Regions from separate parts of the Paenibacillus sp. J31R34 genome, predicted to be linked through region 1. Evidence: predicted binding sites of a transcription regulator. Region 1 holds the regulator's gene; each other region holds the start of a gene.
The links. Region 1 encodes Rex, which represses fermentation and respiration genes when NADH is low (regulators of the CRP and FNR family bind a similar motif). Its sites were predicted from a motif close to TTGTGAAATATTTCACAA; they were not measured.

Region 2: a site for Rex is predicted at 2,244-2,261, ahead of nirB (nitrite reductase large subunit NirB). Genes of this name have one in related genera too.
Region 3: a site for Rex is predicted at 5,991-6,008, ahead of AC50YG_RS04340 (cytochrome ubiquinol oxidase subunit I). Genes of this name have one in related genera too.
Region 4: a site for Rex is predicted at 4,710-4,727, ahead of AC50YG_RS28990 (L-lactate dehydrogenase). Genes of this name have one in related genera too.

What each region holds. Positions count from the first base shown of each region.
Region 1 covers NZ_JBXENU010000001.1:293,012-300,426, reverse strand. Annotated here, with positions in the region: gene AC50YG_RS01270 (3-hydroxyacyl-CoA dehydrogenase family protein) at 1-63, opposite strand, end outside; gene AC50YG_RS01265 (AAA family ATPase) at 219-1,718, opposite strand; gene AC50YG_RS01260 (hypothetical protein) at 1,711-2,253, opposite strand; gene AC50YG_RS01255 (hypothetical protein) at 2,400-2,927, opposite strand; gene AC50YG_RS01250 (amidohydrolase) at 2,927-4,228, opposite strand; gene AC50YG_RS01245 (redox-sensing transcriptional repressor Rex) at 4,209-4,865, opposite strand; gene dinG (ATP-dependent DNA helicase DinG) at 4,862-7,415, opposite strand, start outside.
Region 2 covers NZ_JBXENU010000011.1:80,033-87,447, forward strand. Annotated here, with positions in the region: gene nirB (nitrite reductase large subunit NirB) at 1-2,176, opposite strand, end outside; gene AC50YG_RS26115 (Gfo/Idh/MocA family protein) at 2,374-3,384, opposite strand; gene AC50YG_RS26120 (sugar phosphate isomerase/epimerase family protein) at 3,427-4,275, opposite strand; gene AC50YG_RS26125 (carbohydrate-binding family 9-like protein) at 4,439-5,080, opposite strand; gene AC50YG_RS26130 (helix-turn-helix domain-containing protein) at 5,253-6,158, shown strand; gene AC50YG_RS26135 (hypothetical protein) at 6,425-6,637, opposite strand; gene AC50YG_RS26140 (glycosyl hydrolase family 95 catalytic domain-containing protein) at 6,730-7,415, opposite strand, start outside.
Region 3 covers NZ_JBXENU010000001.1:1,011,489-1,018,903, reverse strand. Annotated here, with positions in the region: gene gucD (alpha-ketoglutaric semialdehyde dehydrogenase GucD) at 1-417, shown strand, start outside; gene AC50YG_RS04370 (YjhG/YagF family D-xylonate dehydratase) at 461-2,431, shown strand; gene AC50YG_RS04365 (sensor histidine kinase) at 2,968-3,672, shown strand; gene AC50YG_RS04360 (c-type cytochrome) at 3,729-4,088, shown strand; gene AC50YG_RS04355 (response regulator transcription factor) at 4,148-4,873, opposite strand; gene AC50YG_RS04350 (SCO family protein) at 5,116-5,727, opposite strand; gene AC50YG_RS04345 (hypothetical protein) at 5,724-5,873, opposite strand; gene AC50YG_RS04340 (cytochrome ubiquinol oxidase subunit I) at 6,170-7,415, shown strand, end outside.
Region 4 covers NZ_JBXENU010000015.1:68,967-76,381, forward strand. Annotated here, with positions in the region: gene AC50YG_RS28970 (YwqG family protein) at 1-513, shown strand, start outside; gene AC50YG_RS28975 (aminotransferase-like domain-containing protein) at 662-1,891, opposite strand; gene AC50YG_RS28980 (iron-containing alcohol dehydrogenase) at 2,118-3,281, opposite strand; gene AC50YG_RS28985 (EamA family transporter) at 3,407-4,438, opposite strand; gene AC50YG_RS28990 (L-lactate dehydrogenase) at 4,840-5,805, shown strand; T-box leader at 5,859-6,096, shown strand; gene argS (arginine--tRNA ligase) at 6,173-7,415, shown strand, end outside.

The DNA of each region.
Region 1 (7,415 bases):
CATTTCGGCAATGCCCTGGCCCATTGTACCTGCGCCAACTACGCCAACTTTTTTAATAGACATGATTCTCTCCTTGTCGTTTCCCTACACCATGTAAATGAGAAACATTCTCTTTATAGTTATGTTCAATGTTTATTATAACGGTTTTCTGAAAAAAAAGAAGACAGACATGTCGTCTGCCTTCAAATTGTAATAAATTGAGGGGTTTTCATGCTGTATTATGATGCGCTATGTGACAACTTCTTAAGCAATTCACGAAACTCGGCGCCGCTGAGCGTTTCTTCACGGATCAGGACATCTAGCGCGTCCAGAAAAACCTGGCGCTTCGGTGCCAGCATTGCAATCGTCTTGCCCATTAAATCGTCAAGGATGGAGCGATTGATTTTCGCCCATGCATCAGGCGTCATCATTTCGGGATGAATAATGCCTAGCTCCGTTAAGCCCGACTCGACAAGTGTGCGGACAATGTTCATCGCCTGGTCAAAGTCGCCACGCGACCCTGTGCTGCGATTGCCGTAGAAGATTTCCTCGGCCGCCGCCCCGCCAAGCGCAATCATAATTTGCCCATTTAGAAAATCCCTTGTGTATAAATAACGATCCTGCTCTGGATTATGACGCACATAGCCTAGCGCCTGACCACGTGGAGACAAGGCAACCTGAGATACGCTGCCCGGGCGGAGCAGCTCAGCTGAAATCGCATGGCCGAGCTCATGCAGCGCCACACGCTCGCGCTCCTCCTTCGTCGCCTCGCGGTCCGTCTTCTCGCCCATCATGACCTTGTCTATCGCCATAGCCAGATGCTGCTCTTCAATGACCTCGCTTTGCTCCCGCATCGCATAAATCGCACCTTCGTTCATGACGCTCTCCAGTTGGGCACCGGAAAAGCCAAACGACTCGGCCGCTACCTTCTCCAGCTCCACCGTCTCGGCAAGCGGCTTGTTGGCCGCATGGATATTCAATATTTGCTGGCGCGCTTTTTTGTCCGGCAGCTCTACCCCAATATGGCGATCGAACCGTCCGGGCCTAAGCAGGGCGCTGTCGAGCATTTCTTTACGGTTCGTTGCTGCAATAATGAGCAGCCGCGGCGCTGTATCCGCATGAATACCGTCCATTTCCGTGAGCAGTTGATTGAGCGTTTGATCATATTCCCGATGCTGCCCGCCATCGCGCTTGCCCCCGATAACCTCGATCTCATCGATAAAAATAACGGCGCTTTCCTTGCCCGCTTTCTTCGCCTTCGTCCGGGCTTCTTTGAATAAGTCGCGTATCCGGCCAGCGCCGACGCCGACGTACATCTCTACAAATTCACTGCCGGAGGCAGCCAGATAAATTGAGTCGGTATATTGCGCTGCGGCTTTCGCCATTAGCGTCTTCCCAGTTCCCGGAGGTCCCGTCAGCAAAATCCCCTTCAAGGGCCGAATGCCCAGCTTGCTCAGTTCCTCATGTCGGACGAGAAAATCAAGCGCCTCGATCAACTCCTGCTTGGCCCGCTCCTGTCCGCCGATTTGCTCAAAGGAAAAGGGAACGCTGCTTGACACCTTCCGCCGCTTCGTTCCGGAAGCATGTGCGAATTTGCCTCTGCCAGTCGCTAAATACACGACAGCAGCTGCGATAATGACAAGCAGTACGAAAGGCATTAAATTCACATTTACAAATAAAAGAAAGGCAATGAATACCGGAACAAAGCCAATCGCCATTTCGATGCCGTATTTACGCATAACTGGACACCTCCAGCTGCGGGGCAACGCGCGGAAGGATGATATACTTCGTTGCCGTGCCATCTTTCAGCGTAATATAGACATTGCTATCATCGATATCGGTAATGGCCTCCACACCCGAATGTTCATCTGCCAAAGCTTTAAGTGCCTCCGGAATAGCAGAATAGTTTTTGTGCTCCATCGCTTCGGCCACTTTGAATAAAGACGATGACCACAGCTGATCCAGCTTCGCATTCGAGTCGGTATTCGCAATATCGAGCTGAATGTCGCGGCTTTGGGCGACAGATTTGCTTTGCTCGACTATCGTTTCATATACATGCTTTAAATCCGCTCCGGCTGTAAGCGTCAGCGGGAAAGTAATACGGTCCGTATCCATAATAGGCGTGTCGGATGAAGCAATGCCTTCTATTTGATCAACCGCCTTGGCAAGCGGAGCTGCGAATGCAACCTGATGATAAATGAGCCAGCCTCCAAACAAAACGAGGGCGGACGCAGCAGCTGTTAGCAAAATCGGCATGATCCTGAGTTTGAACATCGTAAAAATCCCCCTCTCAAAATGACGGTGATATACCAAACGTATATCAACTCCGATACACGAAAGTATATCACATCGCCTTTTGAATAAGGGGGTGTAATAATAGCCAGCAATTCCAGCTGTTACAGCTTAAGCATCCAATACAGCTAGGACGCCTTGTCACCTACTAAACTATATTGCTTCACAAATGCGCCATCGCGGAACGAATAATACGCATAATAATATTTCGTTATCGCTTCATCACGGCTGTAAAAAATTTCCCATACCGGCTCGCCGTTCAGCAATCCCGGCTGTGTCCTTTTAACATCCGCATCCGGCTTACTGCTCAGTAACGCAGATTCCGCCTGTTCTGCTGTAATATGTTCCGTTGCTTTCAGTGTAAGCACAGGACTTTCGACTGTTGTCAGAAATACGTAAACTTCTTGTTCATCCGCGGTCTTCCCTTTTACGACCCAGGAAATGCCATCCCACACCTGCTTCGTCATGCCCGTAACTTCCGTCAACTGTGCGGCTTCTACAGCATACGCCTTAATTGGAGCTTCCTCTACCCATAATTCCTTATGCACAGTGCGGTAATAAACAATCGTAACGGTCAACAAGGCGATAACAAAAACAATTGAAATAAAGACAGCCCGTTTTACCGTCCAAAACGGCTTTCTCGTTCTCGCCCGCATTATGCCTTCAACAACCTCTCGAAGCTTGCCTGAGCATCGTGACGAATTTTCTCCTCATCGAGCAATGTGCATTCGCCATCCCGTACAACCTGACGCCCGTCTACCCATACATGCTTGACGTCGCGGCCCGAGCCCGCGTACACCAGATGGGACACAATATCCGTCTGTGGGTAAAAATGCGGCTGTTCAATATCGATGGCGATGAAATCCGCCTTCATGCCAACGCGCAGGCGGCCAATGGAATCTTCCTGCCAAATAGAGCGAGCGCCGTATACCGTTCCCATACGCAAAGCTTCAATGGCAGGAACAACCGTAGGATCGCCAGAAACACCCTTATGCAGCAGAGCCGCAAGGTTGATCTCCTTGAATAAGTCAAGATTGTTGTTGCTCGCCGCGCTGTCCGTGCCTAGTGATACCGTTACACCAGCGCGAAGCAAATCAGGAACGCGGGCAATGCCGCTTGCCAGCTTGAGGTTGCTTACCGGGTTATGCGATACAGCTACTTTGCGCTGCGCAAGCAGCGCAATTTCCTCGTCATTCAAATGCACTGCATGAGCAACAAGTGCCGGACGAGAGAAGAAGCCTAAATTGTCGAGATGCTGAACGGGACGAACGCCATAATCGCGAACGTTCTGCTCTACTTCGGCAATCGATTCTGACATATGCGTGTGCAGCGGCAAATCATAATCATGAGCAGCCTGCACGAATTTCTCAATATAATCGGGCGGGCATGTATAAGGCGCATGCGGCGAAATCATCGTCGTAATACGGCCATTTGCCTTGCCGTTCCAATCGCGTGCGAAAGCTATCGCTTCCTCCAGCTTCGCTTGCTGCACATCCTCTGGGCAGAGGCCAATGACGCCGCGCGTCAGACAGCCGCGAATGCCGGACTGTTCCACGACTTCAGCCAGCTGATCCATGCGGTCATACATATCCACGAAAGCCGTTGTACCGGATTTCAGCATTTCTACCACGGCAAGCGCGCTGCCCGCACGTGTATCAAGGTCGAGGTATTTGCCCTCCATCGGCCACATTTTTTGCTCCAGCCAGACTTGCAGGTTTTGATCATCGGAGTAGCCGCGCAGCAAGGTCATAGCTGCATGACCATGCGTGTTTACTAGGCCCGGCATAAAAGCAAGCTTACTGCCGTCCAGCTTCTGCACATCGGCTTGCAGCCCAGTTGGAGCTTCTGCTCCGATATATGTAATGCGATCATCGGTCACAACCATATGCCCTTGAAGCACATGCTCGCCATCCTCCATCGTTACAAAACGTCCATTTTCAATCCAAATTTGGCTCATTTTCGTCATCCCTTTCCCTCTCCAAGTAATACGCCAGACTTAGCAGCTCTTTCGTAAAGTCAGCATGATGAATGCGAATTTCTTCTGGTACCTTCAATATCGCTGGGGCAAAATTGAGCAAGCCTTCAATGCCCGCATCTATAAATTGATTAGCAACGTTTTGCGCTTCAAATCCGGGAACGGTAATAATCCCAATTCGAATATTATTCTCCTCAACCGTATGTTTAAGCATATCCATCGGCATTACGGTCAAATTATTAATTTGCGAGCCGATTTTAGATGGATGCACATCAAACACCGCAATAATTTTCATATTGTCTTTAGAATATTTATTATAATTGCATAGAGCATGACCCAAATTACCCGCACCGACAAGCGCCACATTAATCGTCTGATCAAGCTTGAGTATTTGACGAATTTTTTCAATTAAATACGTCACATCATAGCCGATACCCTTGCGGCCAAAATCGCCGAAATACGCCAAGTCCTTGCGGATTTGCGCCGGATTTAAATCCAGCTTGACGCCAAGCTCCTGGGACGAAACGGTCTGCACCTCCCGGTTGTTCAGCTCGTTCAGCACTTGCAGGTAAATGGGGAGGCGTCTTACGACGGCCTCCGATATTTTCGTCTGCTTCACCCGTTCTCCTCCTCCTTCTCGGCACCAAGCCATTCTCTCATTCTCGGTACAATTTGTTCGATATGCATATGCTCAATTTTCGGTCCAGGCAAAGAATAGAGAAAATGCTTGCCATAATACGTTTCAATAACCCGCGTATCATAAATAATGACAATCCCTTTATCCTTCGCCGTTCGCACGAGCCTGCCAAAGCCTTGCTTGAAGCGAATAACCGCTTGCGGGATCGACAGCTTCATAAAAGGATTTTGCTTTTGGCGCTGCAGCAATTCCGACTTCGCCTCCAGCAGCGGATGATTCGGCGGTTGGAATGGCAGTCTGACGATGGCAAGGCAAGTTAAGGCTTCGCCAGGAATGTCAACGCCCTCCCAAAAGCTGCTTGTGCCAAGCAGCACAGACTCCGGCTGCTGTAAAAACCGCCGCGTCAGCTTCGTACGGTTGCCGCTGTCGATGCCTTGGCCCAGCACTTGAATGCTGGTGGCCGCAAGCGCCGCCTTAAGCGGATCGTATACCTGCTTTAGCATTCGGTAAGAGGTAAACAGCACTAGCATTCTGCCATTAGTCTGCTGCACTGCATCTGCCAAGGAAGAGACGAGCATTGAAATAAATGCGGGCTCTCCTGCTGAGCCTTTAAGAACAGGGAAATTGCGCGGAATAATAACGAGCGCTTGTTCACGGTAATTAAATGGCGATGCCAGCTGCACGGTACGCAGCCTTCCCGCTTCTTCAAAGCCGCCAAGTCCAAGCTGCTCTTCAGCGAACTGGAATGATTTTTGCACCGATAGAGTGGCGGACGTTAAAATAATGCTGTCCTTCACATCAAATAAATACTGCTGAAGCTGGCTGCTCACATCAATTGGCACCGCATAAAGATGCAGCGATCGATGCTTGTAGGTCATATTGGCTTCCAGCCAGAATACGTCCGTCGTCTGATCGACCTTCATAAAGCTGCGCAGATCATCCTTGACTCTCGTCAAATCGCGTAAAGCGCCATTCAAGTCCGTTACAAGCGCCTGTACCGCCAGCTCATCAATGCGATCTTTAATCTCCTCGGACATTTTCTCAGCCGTCTTCAGCACGCGAATAAGCTCCGTATGAATATTGGTCTCTTCGGCGAGCACTTCGGACCAGCCTTCCGGGAGGCTATCGCCTCGCAAACGGTACACAGATTGATTGTTTTCACCCGTCGCATCAGGAGAAGCTTGAACAAAGCTGTAAAGCATCTCAAACAGCCTTTCCCAATGCTCCTTCACTTCCGTAAAGGCGGGAATAATGGTATCAATCGTTTCCAGCCAGCCTTGCACCCGCTCATCGCTTTCCTGCTGGAGATGAATGCGCAGAGATGGCAGCAGGCCGGAACGAGCGTCCTTAAACATACGCGTAAACGCATTGGTTATCGTATAGTAGCCGAGCTGCATGCCCAGATGCTTGCTTGCTACTTCCTCCACATGATGCGCCTCATCGACAATCAAATGGCTGTAGGTTGGCAGCAGCCGATGATCGGCCTGAATGTCTGTGAACAGCATGGAGTGATTCGTAATGCACACATCAGCTATATTGGCTTCATGCTTGGCACGATGATAATAACAGCGTTTAAACCAAGGACACGCCCGGTTCAGACAGGAATCTGCATCGCTGGCAACGGTAGACCAGAAGTCGGTCCCCTTGTTGCTGAAATTCAGCTCCTCTTGATCGCCCGTTTCCGTCTCGCCCAGCCACACGACCATTTGCGAGGCAGTAATCGCATCGTCAACGGGGGACATCATATCCCTTGTATTTATTTTACTTTCAAACTTGCGCAGGCACAAATAATTGCCTCTGCCCTTGAAGATTGAAGCCCGAAACTCTATCGGCAAAATCTGCTTAAGCAGCGGTACATCGCGATGTCTCAGCTGCTCTTGCAAATTAATGGTATGCGTGCTGACGACTATCTTCTCATCCTGACGGATACCATAATAGAGCGCGGGTATTAAATAGCCGAGAGACTTTCCTGTACCCGTTCCTGCTTCAATAAGCAAATGGCGTTTGCTGTCCAGCGAGTCAAATACTTCACGGAACATCGTCGTCTGCGCTTCGCGTTCTTCATAATTAGGAAATTGCTCAATAAAGCGCTGCTTGATTTCATCCAAATATTGCTCGAATGACATCTCCTGCAAAGGCGAGGCTCCCTCTTCGCTGCGCGCGGGCTTTTCCTCTGTCCATTCTCTAGCTTTCAGTGCAAACTGGTTGAAAAAATCATAATCAGGGACGCCCATTACGATGTTTTGTTCTACCTGTTTTAGCGTAACCGTAATAAACCAGCTTAAATCGCTGCCATTGTCTACAAGCGAAGATAACCGCTGCAAAGTCAGCAGCGGCAGGCTCCGAAGCTTTTGTACCGATTTGGCGAATATAACGGCGGTCGCCATTGCATCGCTATCAGCGCGATGATGATGCTCATGCGTAATGCCGAACTGCTCAGAAACAGCACCAAGCTGGTAAGAAGTTATCGATGGAAAAAGAATGCGCAGCAGCTCAATCGTATCGAGCCTGCGCCCTGCAAACGTATGGTAC
Region 2 (7,415 bases), on a different contig from region 1:
GCTCTTCATCCGTTTTCACTTTGCACAGCAGCTCGGCGATGCGCGGCTTGATTCCGCCATTGCCGCCAACGAACATTTCCCAGCCGCCGTCATTGCCGACGATGCCAATATCCTTCGTACACGACTCGGCGCAGTTGCGCGGACAGCCATTCACGGCCATTTTGAACTTGGCGGGCATATCGATCCGCTCAAATGTTTTTTCCAGCCGAATACCCATGCCGATCGAGTCCTGTGTACCGAAGCGGCAAAATTGCTGGCCGACGCAGGTTTTCACTGTTCGCAGCGCCTTCGCATAGGCATAGCCCGAGGGCATATCCAGCTCTTCCCATACGAGCGGCAAATCTTCTTTCGCAACCCCGATTAAATCAAGCCGCTGGCCTCCGGTCACTTTGACCATTTTCACATCATATTTCACGGCAACATCGGCAATTTTCTTCAAATCCTCCGGCGTTGTCACGCCGCCATACATCCGCGGCACGACCGTGTAGGTCCCATCCTTCTGAATGTTGGCGTTCATCCGTTCATTAACGAAGCGCGAATCCTTCTCGTCCTCATGCTCCTGCGGCCACAGCATGCCCAAGTAATAATTGACCGCTGGACGGCATTTCGAGCAGCCCTCCGGATTATGCCACTCCAGTACATGCATAACCTCTTTCACAGTCGTCAGATGCTTCTCTTTAATCGCAGCTACGATTTCATCGCGGCTGAGGCTCGTGCAGCCGCAAATGCCCGTCTTCGTCTTCTGGCCGGCATATTCGTCTCCCAACACATATTGCAGCAAATGGCTAACCGTCGGCACACAGCCGCCGCACGAACGCCCAGCCCCTGTACACGCCTTTACCTCATCGACCGAAGTAAGCGAATTGTCCTTGATCGCCTTTACGATGCTCCCCTTCGATACGCCATTGCAGCCGCATACGATTTCATCATCGGCCATTTGCGCTACGCGGTCAGCAGCCGACAACGCGGTGCCAGCGGTTCCCATCAGCTCTGCATAAATAGCCTCCGTCATGGCAGCTCCTTCGCGTACCCATTGCTGAATCCGACTCGAATCGCTGACATCGCCGTAAAGCACACCGCCAACAATTGTATTTTCCTTAAGCAGCAGCTTCTTGTACTGCTGTTTCCAGTCATCCTGCTTGCGAATGACCGTCAGCTCTGGCTGATCCAGGAAGACGCCCGTCGAAAATACATCTACGCCCGAAATTTTTAGCTTCGTCGATAATTGCGTTCCCTCGTAAGGCTTCGTCTGCACGCCGCATAGCTGCTTCGCCAGCACGGCCCCCTGCTCAAACAGCGGGGCTACTAAGCCGTAGCAAATGCCGCGGTGCTCGGCGCATTCGCCAACTGCGTACACGCCTTCCGCCGACGTTTGCATGTAATCATCGACGACGATGCCCCGCTTCACTTCAAGGCCGCTCGCGCTGGCCAAAGCCGTATTAGGCCGTATGCCCGCTGCCATAACGATAAAATCCGATTCCAGCTTCGTTCCGTCGCTGAAGGTCAGCCCCTCAACGCGCTCACCGCCATAAATTTCCGCCGTCTGCTTTTCCATGAGGAAATGCAGCCCCTGCCGTTCCAGCTCCGCCTTCAGCATCGCCGAAGCGCTCGGGTCAAGCTGGCGCTCCATTAAATCCGCCATTAAATGAATGACCGTCACATTCATGCCCAAATTGAGCAAGCCCTTGGCAGCTTCCAGACCGAGCAGCCCGCCGCCTATAACAGCTGCATTGCGATATTGCTTCGCTGTCTCCAGCATGACGCTGCAATCCGCAATGTCGCGGAAGCCTACGACGCCCTGCTTCTGATGCCCGGGAACGGGCAGTATAATGGGATTCGAGCCCGTAGCAATAATTAGACGGTCATAGGCTGCGGTCAGCCCATTGTCCGCAAACACGATTTTTTGCTGCGTATCAATAGCCGTTATCGTCGTTCCCGTATGCAGCGTAATATGATGCTCCTCGTACCAAGCCCAGCTGTTCAAAATAATATCGTCTATCGTTTTACTGCCTTCCAATACATAAGAAAGCATAATCCGGTTATAGTTTGGATGCGGCTCGCTGCCGAATACCGTGATGTCATATTGCTCTGGTGACAGCTTGAGGATATGCTCCAGCGTGTTTACTCCCGCCATCCCATTGCCAATCAGCACAAGCTTTTGCCGTATTGCTCCCATTGTAAACGCCTCCCTGTAAAGCTTTCATTGTTCTTACCATCAGTATAAACAACAACGAGCCGGAGTTATGTGATATTTTTCACATATCGAACGATTAAAATAAAAATAGACCCTGCCGCCATAATTCTATAGCGAAAGGGCCAATTCTTATGTTTCTGTGCGCCGCTAGGTTGGCCGATTAGTCGCCAAATACTTCCTTACAAGCGGATTAACGCGCCGCGCTCATCGGCTGAGCGAAGCTCTGCTTCAATAATTTCCAGCGTGCCAACAGCGCTTTCCGGCGTACATATCGATACGGGCGTACCCGCGTTTACCGATTCAAGGAAATATTTGATTTGGCGGTAATAGCCCATGTCAGGTGAAAGATCAGCTATAAAGCCTGGCTCGTTGTTCGGATTCACTTTAACCTGTCCGTTCTCGAACAGCAGATTGCCCCCTTCAAAATTGACGCGGTACGTCATCGCAAAACCGAAATCGCCTTCCAGCGTCCAGTCCGCTTGTGCATTCAGCACTTTGCCATCCGGGTAAACGTAATTTGTAGATACCGTATCGTAGCCGCTGCCTGGAATGACATTGCGGGCGAGCGTCGACACTTGCTCCGGCTTGCCGAACAGCCAGTGGATAATATCAGTATCATGAATATGCATATCCAGCACAGCCCCGCCGCTCTTGCTGCCGTCAAGGAACCAGCCTTTAGGGGCAGCAGAGCCTCTGAAGAAATAGCCGCCCGTTACCGCGCCAAAACGGCCATCGTCCACAACAGCTTTTAAATATTCATATGCTGGCCAGAAGCGCAGGCATTGGCCGATCATCAGCGTTTTGCCTGTGCGCTCAGCCGTTTGCGCCATTTTCCAGCCATCGGCGGAATTGCCGGCTACCGGCTTCTCGCACAGCACATGCAGTCCCTTTTCCAGCAGCGAGCAGGTCAGCTCTGCGTGCAAATAAGTGGGCAGCGTAATGTCGATTATGTCGAGCTCCTCGTTTTCAAGCATTTTCTCAATGCTGTCATACAAGTTGTATGGCGAAAGATCATAAACCTCTTGGCCCGTCGCCATATTTCCAGAAGCTTTGCCATTTTTCAACTCCTCGATCATTAGATCGCAAATCGCCACCAATTTCACAGGTGCGCCCTCTTCTGTCAGACGAACGTAGTTGTCGAAATGCATGCGTCCCATAAAACCGAAGCCGATTAATCCTACTTTTAACATGGTAAATCCCCCTTATCAAATAAATGCTTGAGGCGAAATAGACTAGGCATTTCCACGACCCAAAATCGCATCCATCGCTTTCGAAGTATTGAAAATAATTTGCTCGGCATGATGCGTATATGGCGGAATCATTTCGGCCGTGACGTAATTGTCATAGCCAATCGCCTGCAGTGCCTCCATGACAGCAGGGTAGTTCACATCGCCTGCAAGCAGGTCAACAAAGCCGTGAAGCCCGCCCGCTTGGCGGCGGTAATCCTTGAAGTGGACCTTCTTGATGCGGTTGCCCAAAATGCGTACCCACTGCTCCGGATAACCGTTTTGCACGACGTTTCCAACATCGAAATAAGAGCCTACATAGCTTGAACCAAATGAATCGATAAACCCGCGCAGCTCAAGCGGCGACAGCAGAAATTTATTCCATACATTTTCAATGCCAATCGATACGTTCGCGCTTTTTGCAAAAGGAACCAGCTTCGCAATCGACTCCTGAGCACGGTTATACGCATATTCGTAATCCGTTACTTCGCTGCCTGGGATAAAATCAACACCAACCGCGCCAGGGATGACCAAAATCGTATCGACGCCAAACGCTGCTGCAAGCTCCAGCTGTTTTTTGCATACATCTATCGCTTTGCTTTGCGTTTCCGGGTTCGCGCTCGTCATGGCATAATCCCAATACAGCCCCGTTGCAAGGCCCGCAATTTCCAGCTCAGCTTCCTCTAGACGCGCCTTGATGTCGCAAATTTCCTGATCCGTTGCCGCGAGGCTCAGCTCGCCCGTGCCGTTAAGCGACAGCTCGATGCCGTCGAAGCCGGCTTTTTTCGCCGTTTGAATGCAGCTGGCGATGGTGGTGTCGCTGTTGAATGACCAAATATTAATCCCTTTTTTCATTTGGGTTTCCTCCTGTTAATTAATTTGGGTGAAAAGATGGGTGAAAAAGGATCGGCGCTGCGTAAAAGATTTGGTTTTCGATCGCTGTTGCCTGCGAACGCTCCGCTTCTCAAATCCAAACCTTTTACTCCGCTTGCCTTGTTCACCCACTTTTTAAAAAGCTTTAATTAAAAATGAGCTTGCCGAAATGCTGCGGCATATGGAAGTTTATCGCTCGCGTAGGACGCCATGCTTGATACTCGCGTATACCCTGAAAATCCTGATCGATGCGGTAAACGTTGATTCTCATCGTTAAACCCGGAGCGAAAGGACGTTTGAAGTTAGATGCCGGAATATCAATGAAATAGAGCACATTTCCTTGACCGTCTGATTGTACGGACGTCTGGAGGCCAGAAAATTGCCATAACAGATCCGAGGAGATGATGCCGCCGAAGCCGTCATTTTCGATAATGGCATCAAATACAACATTATGCGGGCTTACCTCCAGCTCCATATAACGCTGGCCCTCCCCCACCTCGTCAATAAACACCTCGACAACATCCTGCTCGTAAAGCGGCTCATCCCGCTGTGTAAAATCAGATACGATATGCGAATCCCTGCATTCGAAACGAAGATGCAAATGCTCCGAACTCCAGCCCAGCCTTACCTCCGTCCGCTCCCGCGGCGGCTCTCCGGTTACCGTCTCGACCAGTTCCAGCGCTTCACAGCGACCCCAATCCAGCAATGCGGATGAAGTGCCAGGTGCAACGGGCTCAAGCCGGTTGCAAATGTAGCTGCCGTCAATGGCAGCTATAGCGAATTCCATCAGCTTCATGCTCCTTTTTTAGCAAAATCCGTTATGTTGAAACCCATTAGTAAACATGTGATAATACATTTATATTAGCCGATTTTATCGGATTTTTATTTAGTTGAAAAAGATATTATTTGCACAATTCCGTTTTATTGTGTATGCAAATATAGGAAAGGTGGTTGACTCTGTGGATAACTCTGCTGCATGCTACCCTCTACAAAGAATAGCTCCTTTTCGGGAATGGTCGCCGAGCGTCCATTATGCCCAATTCCAAAGCCTGCCGCCGGGCCCGATGCCGAAGCGAAGGCTGTATGATTTTGAGCTGCTGTATGTGACCCATGGCGAAGCAGCTACCTATATGCAAGGGCAGCGTTATATGCTCACAGCGGGCCAGCTTATTTTTTTGCCCTCAGGTGTCTATCATCAAAATGAGATTATATCGACTCCTGAAGCGAGGTTTCTAGGCATTCACTTTGATTTTTTCAATGAGCTGGAAGTTCAGACCGAGGCGGATATGGTCGTCTATACAGAAGAGGCCCAAGGAGATAAATTTGCGGTGGAGGCCTGCTCAGAACATCTGGCTCCGTTATCGGCGAGCATCGTCTATACGCCTTCCCTCGTATGCGTTCAGCTCATGGAGCAGCTCGTGCACGAGTTTACGATGCGCCCGCCCGGCTATGAGCTCGCCTGCAAAGCGTATATGCTGCAAATTCTCACCCATCTGCTGCGCTCCTCCTTATCAAGCTCTGTTGCACAGGCCTCTGTGCACGGGGACAAGCTACTGGAATTGATGAAGCAAATCGAAGACGCGCCAGCGGAGCCATGGACGAACCCCAGCCTTGCGAGACGGCTTAATTTGAGCGTCGATCATATGGCGAAGCTGTTTAAGCAAATGGCGGGAATGCCTCCGAGCGAATTCGTCCAATCGATCCGCCACCGGGAGGCGAGAAGGCTGCTGCGTGAATCCGTGCTATCAATAGAGAGCATCGGCGAAAGCGTTGGCTATCCCGATATTCATTATTTCAGCCGGATTTTTCGCCGCCATGAAGGCATTTCACCGCGCGAATACCGCAAGCTGTCCAACATTTTGTAAGCAGCACTCTCTAGGATGCGCCCGCAAACGTGAGCCCTTGCTGCTGCTCCTTGCTTCATGCCTATTCAATGTCAATTTCCTCTGACCATACAAGACTTTAGGAACCACATTATGGGATTGTTACTGAGATTACAGCTGCAGAGAGCACTGTGGATGAGAACAAACTGTTTTGGAAGCTCATTCCTTTTTTCGCGGACTGAGTTTCCGCTATTCTGGATCTTAATCCCAATTCAGGAATTAAGCTGACAGGAGATTCGCTATCGCTTTCATAACCCTTTGAAAATGATGATGGGCAGCGCATTAGCGGCTCCTGAGTCCGCAGCCTGTGCCAAAACCAGTGATTCGGTGGAAATAGCGGCTGCTGTGTCCTCCAAGTTGTGTCCACGAAGTCTATCTTTTTGTCTTTTTGTCTTTTTGTCTTTTTGTCTTTTTGTCTTTGTGTCTTCATGCAGGGAGCAAACCCCCGAAACGAGCAGCATGAAGCTGCCTTTTGCATACACGCCCTAGTAAAACAAAAAAGAGAACGCCTGAGTTATTTCAGAAGTCCTCTCCTCCTTGCTATTGCAGGCTACTACGCATTAGCCAAAATAAATTCAACCGCAACGTCCGTGCCCTTGTTCAATGTTAATGAAATATACTTGCCACTCTCGCCTTGAAGCACCTCTGCCTCGCTGCCATTTATGATGGCTTGCGTCCAAGGAATGCCTGCCATTAATTGAATAACATTGCCATTGACGCTTGAACGCAGAGTAGCCTGTATCTTTTTCGCCGCTATATCCCAGGCAAGCTCCTTAACCTCTACTTGAGTTCGTGCCATAAGGCCATTAATGGAGCCTGATTTCCAATCGGCTGGCAGAGCTGGAAGCAGCTCGATTTCCCCAGTGTTTGAGAATAACAGCGCTTCATTGACTGCGCTAAGCGTTCCGAATGCGGTATCCGTGCAGTAGGTGTGGCATCTTCGGTTCGTATCATGATCCGTCATTAACGACGGATAATAGGCCGTACCCGTCATCATAGGCAGCAGAGAAGCGAGCACGCCGTTGCCATTTTTCAACCTTGCGCTAACGAGCGCCTTATGCATCCAGCCATGCCCCGCAGTGGCATCATGGGTGTTGTAGTCGTCACGGTTTTGAAGCGCGATTGTTGCAGCGGCAGCAAGCCCCGTATTGTTCTGGGCTTCATAAGCCGGCCAAGCCACGTATAGATGGCTTAAATGGCGGTGATTGTTGTTTTCGGTATATTCACTCATCGCCCATT
Region 3 (7,415 bases), 720 kb from region 1:
GGCGCGGAGCTTCTCATCGGCGGTGAGCGGCCGGACGATCCGGCACTCGCGGACGGCTACTTCATCACACCGGCCGTGTTCGATCGGGTAATGCCGAAGATGGCCATTGCGCGGGAGGAAATTTTCGGGCCAGTGCTGGCACTGATTGAGGCGCGTGACCTTGATGAGGCGATTGAACTCGCGAACGATACGGAATATGGACTCAGTGCCTCCCTTTATACGAGCAATCTGGGTTATGCACTGAAGTTTATTCAGGAAACGGATGCAGGACTCGTCCGGGTTAACGCCGAGACAGCGGGCGTGGAGCTGCAGGCGCCGTTCGGAGGAATGAAAGGCTCCAGCTCCCATTCTCGCGAGCAGGGACAGGCGGCCATCGAGTTTTACACAGCAGTGAAAACGGTGTTCATGAAGCCTTAACCAGAAGGGGATACGCGCGATGGAGGATCTGTTGAAAAACGTTATGGGACCGGACGGAGCGGATTATTTCGAGGTGACCACACATGCGGCTGGGCCGCCTGGCAAGCTCCCGCTGACCCCGGAGCTTCTTCTGAACGAGCCTAGCGGCAATCTGTTCGGCTGGAGCCAGAACGTCGGCATGGGATGGCAGACGGATCGCTTGCAGGGCAGGGAGGTTCTGATTTTGGGCACGCTTGGTGGTATCCGCAATGAGGACGGCACACCTGCCGCGCTTGGCTACCACACCGGCCACTGGGAGATCGGCCTGTTAATGAAGGCGGCGGCGAAAGAGATTGCCGACATGGGCGGTATCCCGTTCGCCGCTCATGTTAGTGATCCGTGCGACGGACGCTCGCAGGGCACGCCGGGCATGTTTGATTCACTGCCTTACCGCAACGACGCAGCAATGGTCATGCGCCGGCTGATCCGTTCGCTGCCTAACCGAGCGGCCGTTGTGGGCGTTGCGACGTGCGATAAGGGTCTGCCTGCGATGATGCTGGCGCTTGCCGGAATGAAAAGCCTGCCTGGCGTTATTGTGCCAGGCGGCGTTACGCTGCCGCCGACGAATGGCGAGGATGCTGGCAAAATCCAGACGATTGGCGCCCGATACGCGAACGGCGAGCTGTCGTTGGAGGAAGCTGCCGATCTTGGCTGCCGAGCCTGCGCGACGCCGGGCGGCGGCTGCCAGTTCCTCGGAACGGCGGGAACGGCGCAGGTCGTGGCAGAGGCACTAGGAATGACTGTGCCTCACGCCGCGTTGGCCCCGTCAGGCCAACCGGTCTGGACGGAGATGGCGCGCCAATCCGCCCGTGCGGCCATGGCGCTTGCAAGCAAGGGCCTCACGCTTGGTGACCTGCTGACGGACGCGTCTATCCGTAACGCTATGGTTGTTCATGCGGCTTTCGGCGGCTCCACAAACCTGCTGCTGCACATTCCTGCGATTGCTCACGCAGCAGGTCTCACGGTGCCGAACGCCGGGGACTGGGCAGCAATCAACCGCAACGTTCCTCGACTGGTCAGTGTGCTACCTAATGGGCCTGTTCCTCATCCGACAGTCCGTGTGTTTCTTGCCGGGGGAGTGCCGGAGGTGATGCTGCATCTCCGGCGGCTCGGCGTGCTGGATGTAAGCGTACTCACCGCGAGCGGTGTCACACTGAACGAGACGCTGGACTGGTGGGAGACGTCCGAGCGGCGGAAGAGCATGCGAAACTATCTTGCTGAGCGGGAAGGGATCGACCCGGATACAGTCATATACAGCCCAGATCGGGCACGGACCGCTGGCTTGACGCCGACCGTTACGTTCCCATCCGGAAATATCGCGCCGGAAGGCTCCGTCATTAAGTCGACGGCCATCGACCCTTCGGTTCTTGACGTCGAGGGCGTATTCCGGCATGTTGGACGGGTAAAGGTGTACACGACCGAGCGCGATGCGATCCGTGCAATCAAGACCGGTGGCATATTAGCTGGCGACATATTGGCTCTGATCGGCCGCGGCCCGGCAGGAACCGGGATGGAGGAGACCTACCAGTTGACGTCGGCGCTGAAGCATCTGACATTCGGCAAGCAGGTGACGCTCCTGACCGACGCTAGGTTCTCCGGCGTGTCGACTGGCGCCTGTATCGGACATATCGGTCCGGAAGCGCTCGCAGGTGGTCCAGTCGGGCGCCTGCGAGACGGGGATTGGGTAGACATCCGCATCGACACGCGCAAGTTAGAGGGCTCAATCGATATGGTCGGCTGCGGCGAGCTGCCGGATACGCCGGAGGCAGGGGCAGCGATCCTTTCCGCTAGATCGCCGCATCCCTCTCTTGCGGAGGACCCGGAGCTCCCGGACGATACCCGTCTTTGGGCCGCGCTGCAGTCTGCCAGCGGCGGAACCTGGAAAGGTTGTGTTTATGATACGAGCCGCATTATTCGGACGCTGGAAGCAGGCATGCGCATGCTCGCAGCGGAAGCCGACGGTGAAGAAGTCTAATTAACTGAATTTTTTAATGTGGATTTATAGTGACTCTTGATACGGATTCGCATTCACCTCTTTTACAAGCAAGCAACATGATAACCGATTTAGAAGGTGGACTAATTTAAAGTAAACAAAAGCAGGGGCATAATCCGTGATGGATTTGCCCCTGCTTTTGTTTACTGCTTGCCTAACTTCAATCCCAGCTTCTCAGCGTTATGTCTAATAAGCTCTACTAAAGCAGTGAGCTCATAGCCCATTGATTTGGCTGCAGGGATATAGCCACCATATGCCAATGACATGGTTACAAAGCTGAGAATTTTGTTAAACAATTAGCTCTTATGAGTCATGTGTTAAGAAGTAGAAATAAGCGACAATAGACATATGCTTATAAGTTCTATTGTCAATCTCAAAGGGGGATATTCGCACTGTATAAACAAATTAAATGGTTAATTTTAATTATACCAACTCTAACCATTTGGATATGGGAGTATGTTCGGCATGAATATTTATTACCCTATATATCGATGGATGCGGGGAATTGGATTTCACCGTTGATTGTATTTGTAGTCACGTTGCTGCTGATCACGCGGCTTTTTACAATTTTAGAAGCGATTCAAGAGGAACTGCAGCAAGCAAGGCTGATAAAAATGGCACTTCAGGAGCGTGAAAAGCTGGCTAAAGAACTTCATGATGGCGTTGCCCAGTCCTTATTTTTGGTTTCTGTTCAGCTCGAGCAGCTTAAACCAATTATGGAACAAGACGAGAAGCTGCTGTCTATTAAAAATACGGTACGGGAGGTCAATGAATACGTTCGTCAGTCCATTTCCCATTTGAAATATCCGCCTGAGGTAGCCGTTGGACCTTGGAATGATTCCATTAGCAACTTAATTAATGAGCTACATTTCGATTCAGATATAAATACCGAATATAGTTGGCCAATATCAGAAATTAATTTAACGGATAAGGAAAAAATAGCATTATACGCATTTCTTAGAGAAGGATTGCTTAATATTCGAAAGCATGCGAAGGAAGTCAATCATATTCGGATTCGCTTAGAATCAACAGAATGCGGCTGGACATGCCGGATTTCAGACAATGGATTAGGCTTTACCGATGATCCGTTGCTCAAGGAAGGCAGTTATGGCTTGAAATTTTTAGAGAAACGGACAGTAGAGTTGGGTTGGGAACTCCAATTGAGACGAGAATCGGAAAGAACCGTACTTGAAGTGATACAGCAGGAAGCAGGTGTAGCTTAAATGACCAATCAACAAGTACGCGTTCTTATTGTAGACGATCATCAGGAGGGAGTTATATGAATAGTAAGCTTAAGAACGGTTCTGTAATAGGCGTCCTTCTAGGTGTGTTGGTATTATCGGCATGTGGAAGTTCAGGTGCTGACGCTACAACGAATCATAACCGTACAGAAGAAATGAGTGTCCAAAATGGCGATCCAGAAATCATATACAAGAAGAAATGCATGTCCTGCCATGGTACTGATCTTCAAGGTAGAAGAGGGCCCAGTCTCCAGAGCATTGGAAGTCGATTAACGGAAGAGGAAATCGTTGACGTTGTTACAAACGGCAAAAATGGAATGCCCAAGTTTGAAAAAAACATTTCGTCAGAGGATATTCAAAGTGTTTCCAAATGGTTGTCGGAACAAAAGTCTAGATAAAAACGGCCGCGCTGTAATGATGCAGCGCGGCCGTTTTTGTTTTGTTCCTAATTCAACCTTCATCCTACTAGGCCTGCCTTGCTAAATATGTAGCCTACCCCTCGCACCGTTTTGATCATGGCTCCTATATCCGGTGAAAGGGGGGTCAGCTTTTCGCGAAGACGTTTGATATGTGTGTCTACCGTTCGGTAATCGTTTACTTCAGACTGTCTCCATATGATACCAAGAAGATGAGCACGCGTGTGAACGATATCTGCATGAAGCGCAAGATAATAGAGTAGATCGAATTCTTTTAGAGACAGGTGGATTTCCGTGCCATCTACTAGAATACGGTGAGCAGATGGATTAATGGTGAGTCTACTTAACTGTATAGTTGGATATTCCGTTCTGCTAGTTGCTTTCAGGGCTTGAGCAGTGCTTCTTCTAAGAATAGCTTTGGTTCGCCATATCATTTCTTTATAGGAAAATGGCTTTTCTAAACAATCATCGGCTCCTGCTTCAAAGCCAGCTAATCGCTGGTCTTCCTTGCCATTCTCTGTAATTAACATAATGGGGGTTTGTAGTCTTTTCCTGATGGCGATGCACGATTGAATATTACTCAAGCCGGTTTCCGCATGGTCAATAATGATTAAACCATAATGATTGCGATCTGGTTTAAGCCAAGCATTTTTCACATGAGACGTGGTGTCTGTAGGATAGCCCTCTTTCAAAAAAAAGGAATTCAATTGAGCTTGGGTATGTTTTTCCTGACTAATAATGAGAATAACACTTTTCTTTTGTTTCAAGGTAGCGACCCTCCATTAAGCAATGAGTTGAATCAGCAAGGTTATATTAGCTGACTATCTTGCATCATTATGCTCTTTACGAACATGAAGTCATATGCCTCGATATAGCTAAAAATCGATAAAATGTAACGAACTAATGAACAATACGCGAAGCAGAAGAAGATAATAAAAACCAGCCATCCTAAGTCGGAATAGCTGGTTGGGAGAAGCTCAATTAAATTTTCCAATGTCATTTTAACGGATTATTTTTCTTTAAGGAGAGCATTAATGTCTTTCAAAATAGCGGAGTTATCCATTTCTTCACCCATGCGATAGACCTTGCGAATTTGATGATTGGCATCCAGCAGCATGAGGGAGGTTACCGTATGTACAAACTGATCATCTTCCAGCTTTTGAATCGCAATCCCATACTCTCTTGCTTTCTCAATCGTATAGGCCTCGTCTCCACGCAGCAGCTTCCAGCCTGACCGATCAATACCCATACGCTCGGCATAAGCTGCAAAAACCTCCGGTGTATCCGAATTAGGGTCAAAGGTTATGGCTGCGAATTGTACATTTTCTCCAAAACGGCCCTGTTTCTTCAATTCATCCTGCAGCAGCACCATATTATATGTCGTTGCAGGGCAAATATCAGGACAGCTTGTGAACATAAATTCGATCAGCATTACTTTTCCCAAACTGTCGCTCAAATTATAGGCTGTGCCATCCAGCTCCTGAAGGGTGAAGGCTGGAGCTTCTCTCAATACAGGAAGCTTGCTGCTTCCTCCTTGAAACGTATACACAAGATAAGCGATCAAGGCCGCCACGAAAATAATGACTGCGATAAGAAGGGGGCTGCGCTTTTTTGTTATCATACCTGATTATCCTTATCACTTACGACTGGATGAGAAACGATGCTATCTTGCAGTTCATTGTCCTCCTGTACAAGCTTCGCTCCGTTGAGCATAACGTAAGCGCCGCCACCTAAAAATAATCCTCCTAAAATAAACCAATACAGCATGTCTCGTTCTCCCTTCTTCGTACTCATTCATTATATAAGCAAAGCATGATGCAACTTAATGACTCGTAGGAGCTATTTTCACAATCATAAAGAACAAATGTCACACGATAGTCAATATTGTGCCTTTTTTCACAAAGTAGCCGCTTTTTCGTGACAGCATTGTCACACGTACCCGCTCAATGGGGCCATACAAAAACATCGATGATGATCTATAATGATGATTATCTGAAAAGTGAGTGAAGAAAATCACATACTTTTTTCAGTACATAACATGCAGAAAAGAGGTAACCACCTAGATGGACGTAGTAGAATTAGCACGCCTTCAGTTTGCAACGACAACGATCCTTCATTTTGTCTTTGTCCCCATATCCATAGGTTTGTCTTTGCTTGTGGCTATCATGGAAACGATGTATGTCATTACAAAAAAAGAATTGTACAAGAAGATGACAAAGTTTTGGGCGCATTTTCTGTTGATCAACTTTGCTGTTGGCGTCGTTACTGGTATTTTGCAGGAATTTCAATTCGGGATGAACTGGTCTGACTTTTCACGCTTTGTTGGAGATGTGTTTGGGACTCCTCTAGCCATTGAAGCGCTTCTAGCTTTTTTTCTGGAATCTACCTTTATCGGACTATGGGTATTCGGCTGGGATCGCTTATCCAAGGGCGTCCATCTTGCCTGCATGTGGCTGGTATCCATTGGAACGATGTTATCGGCATTCTGGATTTTGACGGCGAATTCATTTATGCAGCGCCCCGTCGGATTTGCTTTGAATAATGGTCGGGCAGAAATGGTCGATTTCTGGGCGCTTGTAACGAACGAACAGGTGCTTTGGGAGTTTCCGCACACGCTGTTTGCAGCCTTTGCAACAGGCGCATTTCTGATTGCAGGAATCAGCGCATGGAAGCTGCTTCGTAAAAAGGATATGGAGTTTTTTAAGCCCTCCTTTACTTTAAGCATCATCGTCGCCTTTGTATCGTCCATAGCCATTGCATTATTCGGCCATGGTCAGGCTCAATTTTTGGTGGAGACACAGCCTATGAAGATGGCTGCAAGCGAAGGCTTATGGGAAACGAGCAGTGACCCCGCACCTTGGACCGTTATTGCAGGCATTGATCCGGATAAGCAGGAGAATTCATTTGAGCTGAAAGTGCCTTACCTTCTCAGCTATCTCTCTTACAGCCAGTTCTCAGGCTCGGTTATTGGAATGAAGGAGCTTCAAGCTCGGTATGAGGCTGAGTATGGACCCGGAAATTATATCCCGCCTGTACGCACAACCTTCTGGAGCTTTCGCATTATGATTGCTTGCGGCAGTGCCATGATTTTATTAGGACTGTATGGAGCTTATCTTGCGGTGCGCAAAAAGCTTGAACAGTCAAATAAGCTGTTTATGCGCGTGATGATGTTTGCAATCGCTCTGCCGTTTATGGCGAATACCTCCGGCTGGATTATGACAGAGGTAGGCCGTCAGCCGTGGACGGTATTTGGACTTCTGCAAACGAAGGATTCCGTCTCTACGACGACGAGCGCGGGGGAAGTGCTGT
Region 4 (7,415 bases), on a different contig from region 1:
TTCCGCCATCCCGGGACAGCAACGATTCTTGAGGATATATATGAAACGTCGTTTCAACCTTACAAAGCGGCAGCTGCTTCAGCGGTTGAGCTGCCGAACATGCCTTATGTGGATTATGAGGTCATTGATTTTGAGGAAGGCTCGACAGACCGCTATTTTGAGCTTGCCGCCGAGATGCAGGGGGATCGCAAAACCAATTGTGGAACGATGTTCGGCTATCCGGCCGGGCAGCATCATGACGCCGAGTTGGAAGCGGCGCTATTCATTTTGGCGGATAAGACGGCCGAGTATGACAGCGAGAAGGCGATGAAGCATTTGATGGACAGGCTCCGTGGAAGCCGAGAGCGTGCTGAAGCGGAAATCGAGGATATGATTATGCTGCTGGAAATTGACAGCAATGAACTTGTCGGCTACCAGTGGCAGAATGCTGGCGTCATACATTTTTTCATAAGAAAAGAAGACCTGCTGGCTCGCAATTTCAGCCGTACCTACTGCTCGCTGTATTCCAGCTAAATCTCATATTTATAGAAGCACATGGCGTATATAAATAGCGCGAAGCTTCGCCTCGCAGATTTTCTGCTGACGGCGAGGCTTCGCGCTTTATGTTGGGAATCGACAAGGTGGATTTCAAGATGATGCGGATCGCCAGCTAGGCTCGGTTCTAGGCTTGCAGCTCAGGAACAGCTTGCTGCGCCGCTCCGCCTTGCAAAGCTTCAAAATAAGCTTCTGCCAAAGCTTTAATGCCACGCTCGATCTGCTCCGCGATGCAAAAGCTGAAGCATAGCCGCAAATGATGCGAGCCCTGCCCATCGGCGAAAAAAGCATTGCCTGCCACAAAGCTGACCCCCTTCGCCAGTGCAGCTGGCGCAAATTGCCTCACATCTACCTGCTCATCAAACGTCACCCAGACGAAAAATCCGCCAGCTGGCGCCTGCACCGCAATATGCTCCGCAAATTCCCTTTTGAGCGCTCGAATCATCGTATCGCGCTGCGCCCTATACCGCTCGGTCAGCTTTTCAACCTGCTCGTCGAATCCATAATGCTGCAGCAATTCGCCGACTACCTCTTGGGTAAAAGGATTGAGCTGGCTTCCCAGCGACAGCGTCGCCATATGCGAAATGACCTCCGGTGCGGCAATTGCCCAGCCGAGGCGCAGCCCAGGACCCAGCGTCTTCGAGAACGTACTGACGTAGATGACCTGCTCCGGCGCAAACGAATAGATCGCGGGAAGCGTCTCGCCGCTAATGTTCAGCTCGGCATAAGCATCATCCTCAAGGATGAGGAAATTGTAGGCCACCGCCAGCTCCGCTAGCCTTTGCCTGCGCTCAAGCGACAGGCTGACGCCCGTCGGATTATGATAGTTCGGCATGCAGTACAGCAGCTTCGGTATCGGCTCATTGCGCTCAGCCGCCTGCTTCAAGGCTGCTTCCAGCAGCTCGACCTGAAGCCCCTCTTCATCAACGGGGATTGACCTGATGACGGCACCCGCTGCGCGGAACGCCTGCAGGCCATTAAAGAAGGTTGGCGCTTCTACCCAAGCCTCATCTCCCGGGTTAAGCAAAATTCGCGCAGTCAGATCAATGCCTTGAATGGCGCCAAAGGTCGGAATAAAGTTTTCCGCCCCGGCATGAATGCCGAACTTGCGGGAACGCGCCAGCACCCAATCCCTGACGCGCGCTGGCCCCTTCGCTCCCGAATAATGGAGCGCATCCGCCCTGTCCCATTTCAGCGCTTTCTCCGCTGCTGCTTGCAGCTCCTCAACCGGCAGCAAATCCGTTGCCGGAAAACCATAGGACAAATGAACATGCTGCGGATCCGTCACCTTCGTTCCGCCAATCGATCGTGCGGGCAAGTTGCGGGCAAAACGATACGCTGCTGCTTGATCTCCCATATGAAAAAGCCTCCTCATATATCCGATTATCCCGATTATTTTATATGAATTTAACTTATCACTCCATATATGCAGCGGTCAACGGCACGGATAATAGAGATTTTCTATTTCATCATTGAAATTTCAAGTATTCGAGAATAACGGGGTCTATCGCTGGCCAGAAAAAAAGCATTCAGGCGTGCTGCTTGCGCAGCAGTACCTGAATGCTTCTAGAAAGCTGCCTGACTTATAGGCTCGCCGTCAAGATGCTCTTGACTGCTTCCTTATCAAGGCTCTTGAAGGAGCCGATTGGGCCGAATACGGTCGCTTCCGCCGCCATCCGGTCAATGTTCTCGCCGTTAATGCCCAGCTCGCCGAGTGTTGCAGGCGCGCCAATGCGCGTAAAGTAGGCGCGTGTCGCTTCAATACCCGCAAGCGCCACTTCCTCATCGGATTTGCCGCTCGGGTCGATGCCCCATACCCGTACTGCGTATTGCACGAAGCGGTCGATACGCTCTTGATACACATGCTTCATCCAGTTCGGGAAGATGATCGCAAGCCCTGCGCCATGGGCGATATCATAAATCGCACTTACCTCATGCTCAATGCCATGCGACGCCCAGTCCGTCACAACGCCAATCGGCAGCGTGCCGTTGAGCGCAAAGGTGCCGGCAAGCAGCAAGTTCGCTCTGGCGTCATAGTCAGAGCCATTTTCGATTGCTTTTTCACCGTTTTCAATAACGGTTTGCAAAATCGATTCAGCGAAGCGCTCCTGCAGCGGCGTATCGGTCGTCAGGGAGAAATATTGCTCGAACACATGAGACATAATGTCGACGATGCCGTTCGCTGTCTGATCCTTCGGTACGGAATACGTCAGCTTCGGATCAAGAATCGAAAACTTCGGATAGACAAGCTTGCTGCCAAGACCGCGTTTTTGCTGTGTTTCCCAGTTGGAAATAACCGCGTTGCCGTTCATTTCCGAGCCAGTAGCAGCAAGCGTCAGCACGGTGCCGATAGGCAAGGCCTCTTGGATGACCGCTTTACGGATCGTGAAATCCCATACGTCGCCTTCATAGAGCGCCCCAGCTGCAATCGCCTTGGAAGCATCCAGCACGCTGCCGCCGCCAACGGCGAGCACAAATTCGATTTTCTCACTGCGGCAAATGTCGATGCCTTTATTAATCGTCGTCAGACGTGGATTCGGCTCCACGCCAGACAGTTCATGAACGGTTGCGCCAATGCTATTTAATTGGGAAATCACTTCGTCATAAAGCCCCGAACGCTTGATGCTTCCGCCACCGTATACGAGCAGAACTTGCGTCCCGTATGGCTTGACCAGCTCTCCAAGCTGCTGTACCTTCCCTGCTCCGAATACGAGCTTGGTAGGGTTGTACAATTCAAAATCTTTCATAGTAAGTGAAACCTCCCGTTAATTAAAATAAGTGAACGGTTGTATTATAACACTTCCACTGAGTTTTCTAAAGTTATAGACGTTTCGTACTTAACTCGCCTGTATTCAGCGCGGGCTGCTCCGCTTTATGAACCATACAAACGCATAAGCAGAATGCCTGCAAAGGCAGTAGATATCCCGATCGTCTCCAATTTGGAGAAGCGCTCCTTGACGACAAAGCGTGTATACAGCAGCACAATCAGTACATTAAGCGCCGTTACCGCCGACACCAGTCCCGCCTTCCCCACATCAAAAGCCGTCACAATAAACATCATGCCAACCGCATTGGTAATGCCGACCGCCATCCCGACGGAAAACGTGCGGCGGAAGCTCCAGCTCCTTTTGATCACCAAGCCTGCTGAATTGCCTGCTTTAGCTTCAGCAGCTGCGATTGGCTTAGCGTTTTGACTCGCATTCCCGTTTCTAGCGCCACCCGTGAAACCAGCATTTGCAGGAGTAACCGCCATTGCAGCGGACCCAGCGGCTATTTCTTGCGCAGCTTGGCCTGCTGCCAGGGCAGCAAAACGCATCGAGCGCATATCGCGCAGCCACCAAAGCCCGAAGCAGATCGAGCCGCTGCTGAACATGCAGACAAGCGTCGGAAACAACGGCGCATCCATCAGCGTCGACCATTTTCCCGACAGATCGTTTCCGGCAAACAGCAGCATGGCCAGCAGCCCCCATTGCGCTCCTTGCAAATTGCCACGGGTAATATCATTGGAATAACGCACCAGCAATATACCCGCGATAATGATAATAAAGGAGCTTAGCTGCGCCATATTCAGCGTCTCGCCCCATACCGCGAAGGCGACAACGACAACAATCGCCGAAGGCAGTGCGGTCAAAATCGCAACAATAGAAGCTTTGCCCACGGCAAAGCCCTTGAACATGCTCGCATTTGCCCCGAAAGAGAGCAGCCCCATCTGCACCCCAATGAGCGATGAAACGGTGAAAGCCGACCCTGTTGCCAGCGTACAAACAAGTGTAATCAGCGCTCCCGAGAAAAATACTCCACACAGCAGCGCATTGCGATTAAGCGCCTGCTGGCTCGTCCAATGATACAAAATCCCCCGCAGCCCAAAGCTCGTAGCCGCCAGCAAGGATAATACAAGCCACATGAATGCCATTCCTCCATCTCTGTCTGCCCACACATACTTTCCCTATCATGACAGCTGAAGGTTAGATTGTAAATGCACGAAAATAAGCGGTTTATCTCTATTCAACCTTAGGTCTTCCGACCTGCACATTGTGGACAATCCTCCCTGTTTACATGTGGATAACTATTGGAGGCAGCGGAAAATACTTAACTTGAACACTGTTGATAATGTGTATAACTCTGTGGATATGTTGAAAAACAGAGCCTGCACCTCCACTAGCTGGCAGATGAAAATGTGCATATTTTCACGCTTTTTCATCCATGTGACATAGACAAACATGGAATGAACATGGCCGTCACATGATGGGCTGGCTGCCGCATATAATAGCGTAAAGAGGTTAACGGCAGAGGAGATGCAAAAGGATGGCAAACAAAGCGCGCAAGGTCGCCATTGTAGGAGTCGGTCAGGTCGGTTCTAGCTGCGCGTATGCCTTAATTAACCAGTCGATTTGCGATGAGCTGCTGCTCATTGACCGCACGTTCGACCGGGCCTACGCACAGGCGCTCGATTTATCGCACAGCATGGATTTTGTCCATGGTCGGACGAAGGTCGCTGCTGGAACGCTGGAGCAGTGCGGAGATGTGGATGTGATTCTTTTATGTGCAGGGGCATATCCAGTGGGCAGCGATGATCGGCTGGATGTGCTGCATACGGTGCGCGAGATTTATGAAACGATGATTCCGCGCATTATGAACAGTGGGTTCAGCGGAATTTTTGTAGCGGCCGCCAATCCTGTGGATATTGTGACGTATGTCGTGTGGGAGCTGTCCGGCATGCCGCGCTGCCAAGTGATTGGCACCGGAACGTCCATCGATTCCTCGCGGCTCAAGACGCTGCTCTGCGAGCATTTTCCCGTTGATGCCCGCAGCGTGCAGGGCTATGTGCTTGGGGAGCATGGCGAGTCACAGTTTCCCGCTTGGTCGCATGTGACGGTTGGCGGCAAGCCGCTGCTGCATATTTTGGCTCAGCATCCCGAGCGCTTTGGACATGTGAAGCTCGGAGCGCTCGCTGAGCAGACCCGCAATGCCGGCTGGGAAATCTATACGCGCAAAGGCTCGACCAGCTTTGGCATCGGCAATGCGCTGGCGCATATTACCCGATCTATTCTAAACGACGAGCATCGCATTATTGCCGTGTCCGCCATATTAAACGGCGAATATGGCCAGCGGCAAGTATGCGCCGGCGTACCCGCCATTATCGCCCGCAGCGGGGTTAAGGAAATCGTCGAGCTCAAGCTGACGACGCGGGAGCAGCGGCTGATGGAGCGCTCATGCTCGATTATACGCCAGGCGATTGAGAGCCTGTCTCTCGTAACCGAGAAAGAATAGCCGACTAAAAACGGATTGATTTTTCTGAAAGGATTCGATATGATAGCTGTTAATTAACATCAAGGAACGGGAGAGTAACCTAAATAGGCGCCATTTCAAGCGAGCCGGAACAGTGGAAGCCGGCAATGGACGATTAGGTGAAGCGCACCCGGGAGATGGCGGCCTGAAACGAGCAATCGTGCTAGGGACGTCCGGTTCAGCACCGTTACAACGGCGAGATGCCCCTCCTTTATTTTGTGCGGAGGCGGCAACAAGAGTGGTACCGCGGGGATAACAGGCCTCGTCTCTTATTTTTAGAGACGGGGTCTTTTTTGCGTGCTGCTCTGCTCTTGCCTGAACATTTATTTTGGAGAGGAAGATGATGATGCTGTTAATGGACAAAATTGCGCTGGCTCTGGCGAATGCACTCGCTCTGCCCGAAGCAGAAATTCGGCCCTTGCTGGAATATCCGCCCGATGAGGAGCTTGGCGATGCTGCTTTCCCTTGCTTTACGTTAGCACGCACGATGAAACAAAGCCCAGCCAACATCGCTGCTTTGCTTGAGCCCCTGCTGATAGACGCGAGCTGGAGCGTTCAGGCTGCCGGCCCCTATTTGAATTTCAAATGGAATCGGGAGCTGACCGCAGCGCAGCTTATCGCAGATTGGCAAAGTGGAAGCCTTATGAAGGCAGCCATTGGGAATGGAGAGCGCGTCATTATCGACATGTCTTCGCCCAATATTGCGAAGCCGTTCGGCATTGGGCATTTGCGCTCGACGATGATCGGCAATGCGCTGTACCACATTTTGCGCAAGGTTGGCTATGAGACGGTCAGCGTCAATCATCTTGGCGATTGGGGCACGCAGTTCGGCAAGATGATTACCGCCTATCTCAAATGGGGCGACGAGCAGCAGCTTGCAGCCGATCCCATTAAAGAATATTTGGAGCTGTATGTGCGTTTCCATGAGGAAGCTGAGCAGCACCCCGAGCTGGAGGATGAGGCGCGCGGCTGGTTCGCCAAGCTGGAAGCTGGCGATGCTGAAGCGATTCGCTGCTGGAGCCAGTTTATTGCTGACAGCCTGAAGGAGTTCAACAAGCTGTATGACCGGCTCGGCGTGAGCTTTGACCATTTTCTCGGCGAAAGCTTCTATAACGATAAAATGGATGCCGTCGTGCAGCAGCTTCAGGAGCAACAGCTGCTGGAGGAAAGTGAAGGCGCACAGGTCGTTCGGCTGGATGAGCATGAGCTGCCGCCTTGCCTCATTCGCAAATCCGATGGTACCTCCATCTATGCGACACGTGACCTAGCGACCGCGATATATCGCCATGAAGAGATGAAGGGCAGCGAGCTGCTGTATGTCGTCGGCTCGGAGCAATCGCTGCATTTTCGCCAGCTGTTTCTCGTGCTTGAGAAAATGGGCTTTGCATGGTCAGCAGCCTGCAAGCATATTCCCTTCGGGCTCATGAAGCTGGACGGGCAAAAAATGTCCACCCGCCGCGGCAAGGTTGTGTTTCTAGAAGAAGTGCTGGATGAAGCGGTGCAGCGGGCTTTGCAGAAAATAGAGGAAAAGAACCCCGCGCTTGCAGGCAAGGCCGAGGTGGCCGAAGCCGTTGGTATTGGCGCCGTCGTAT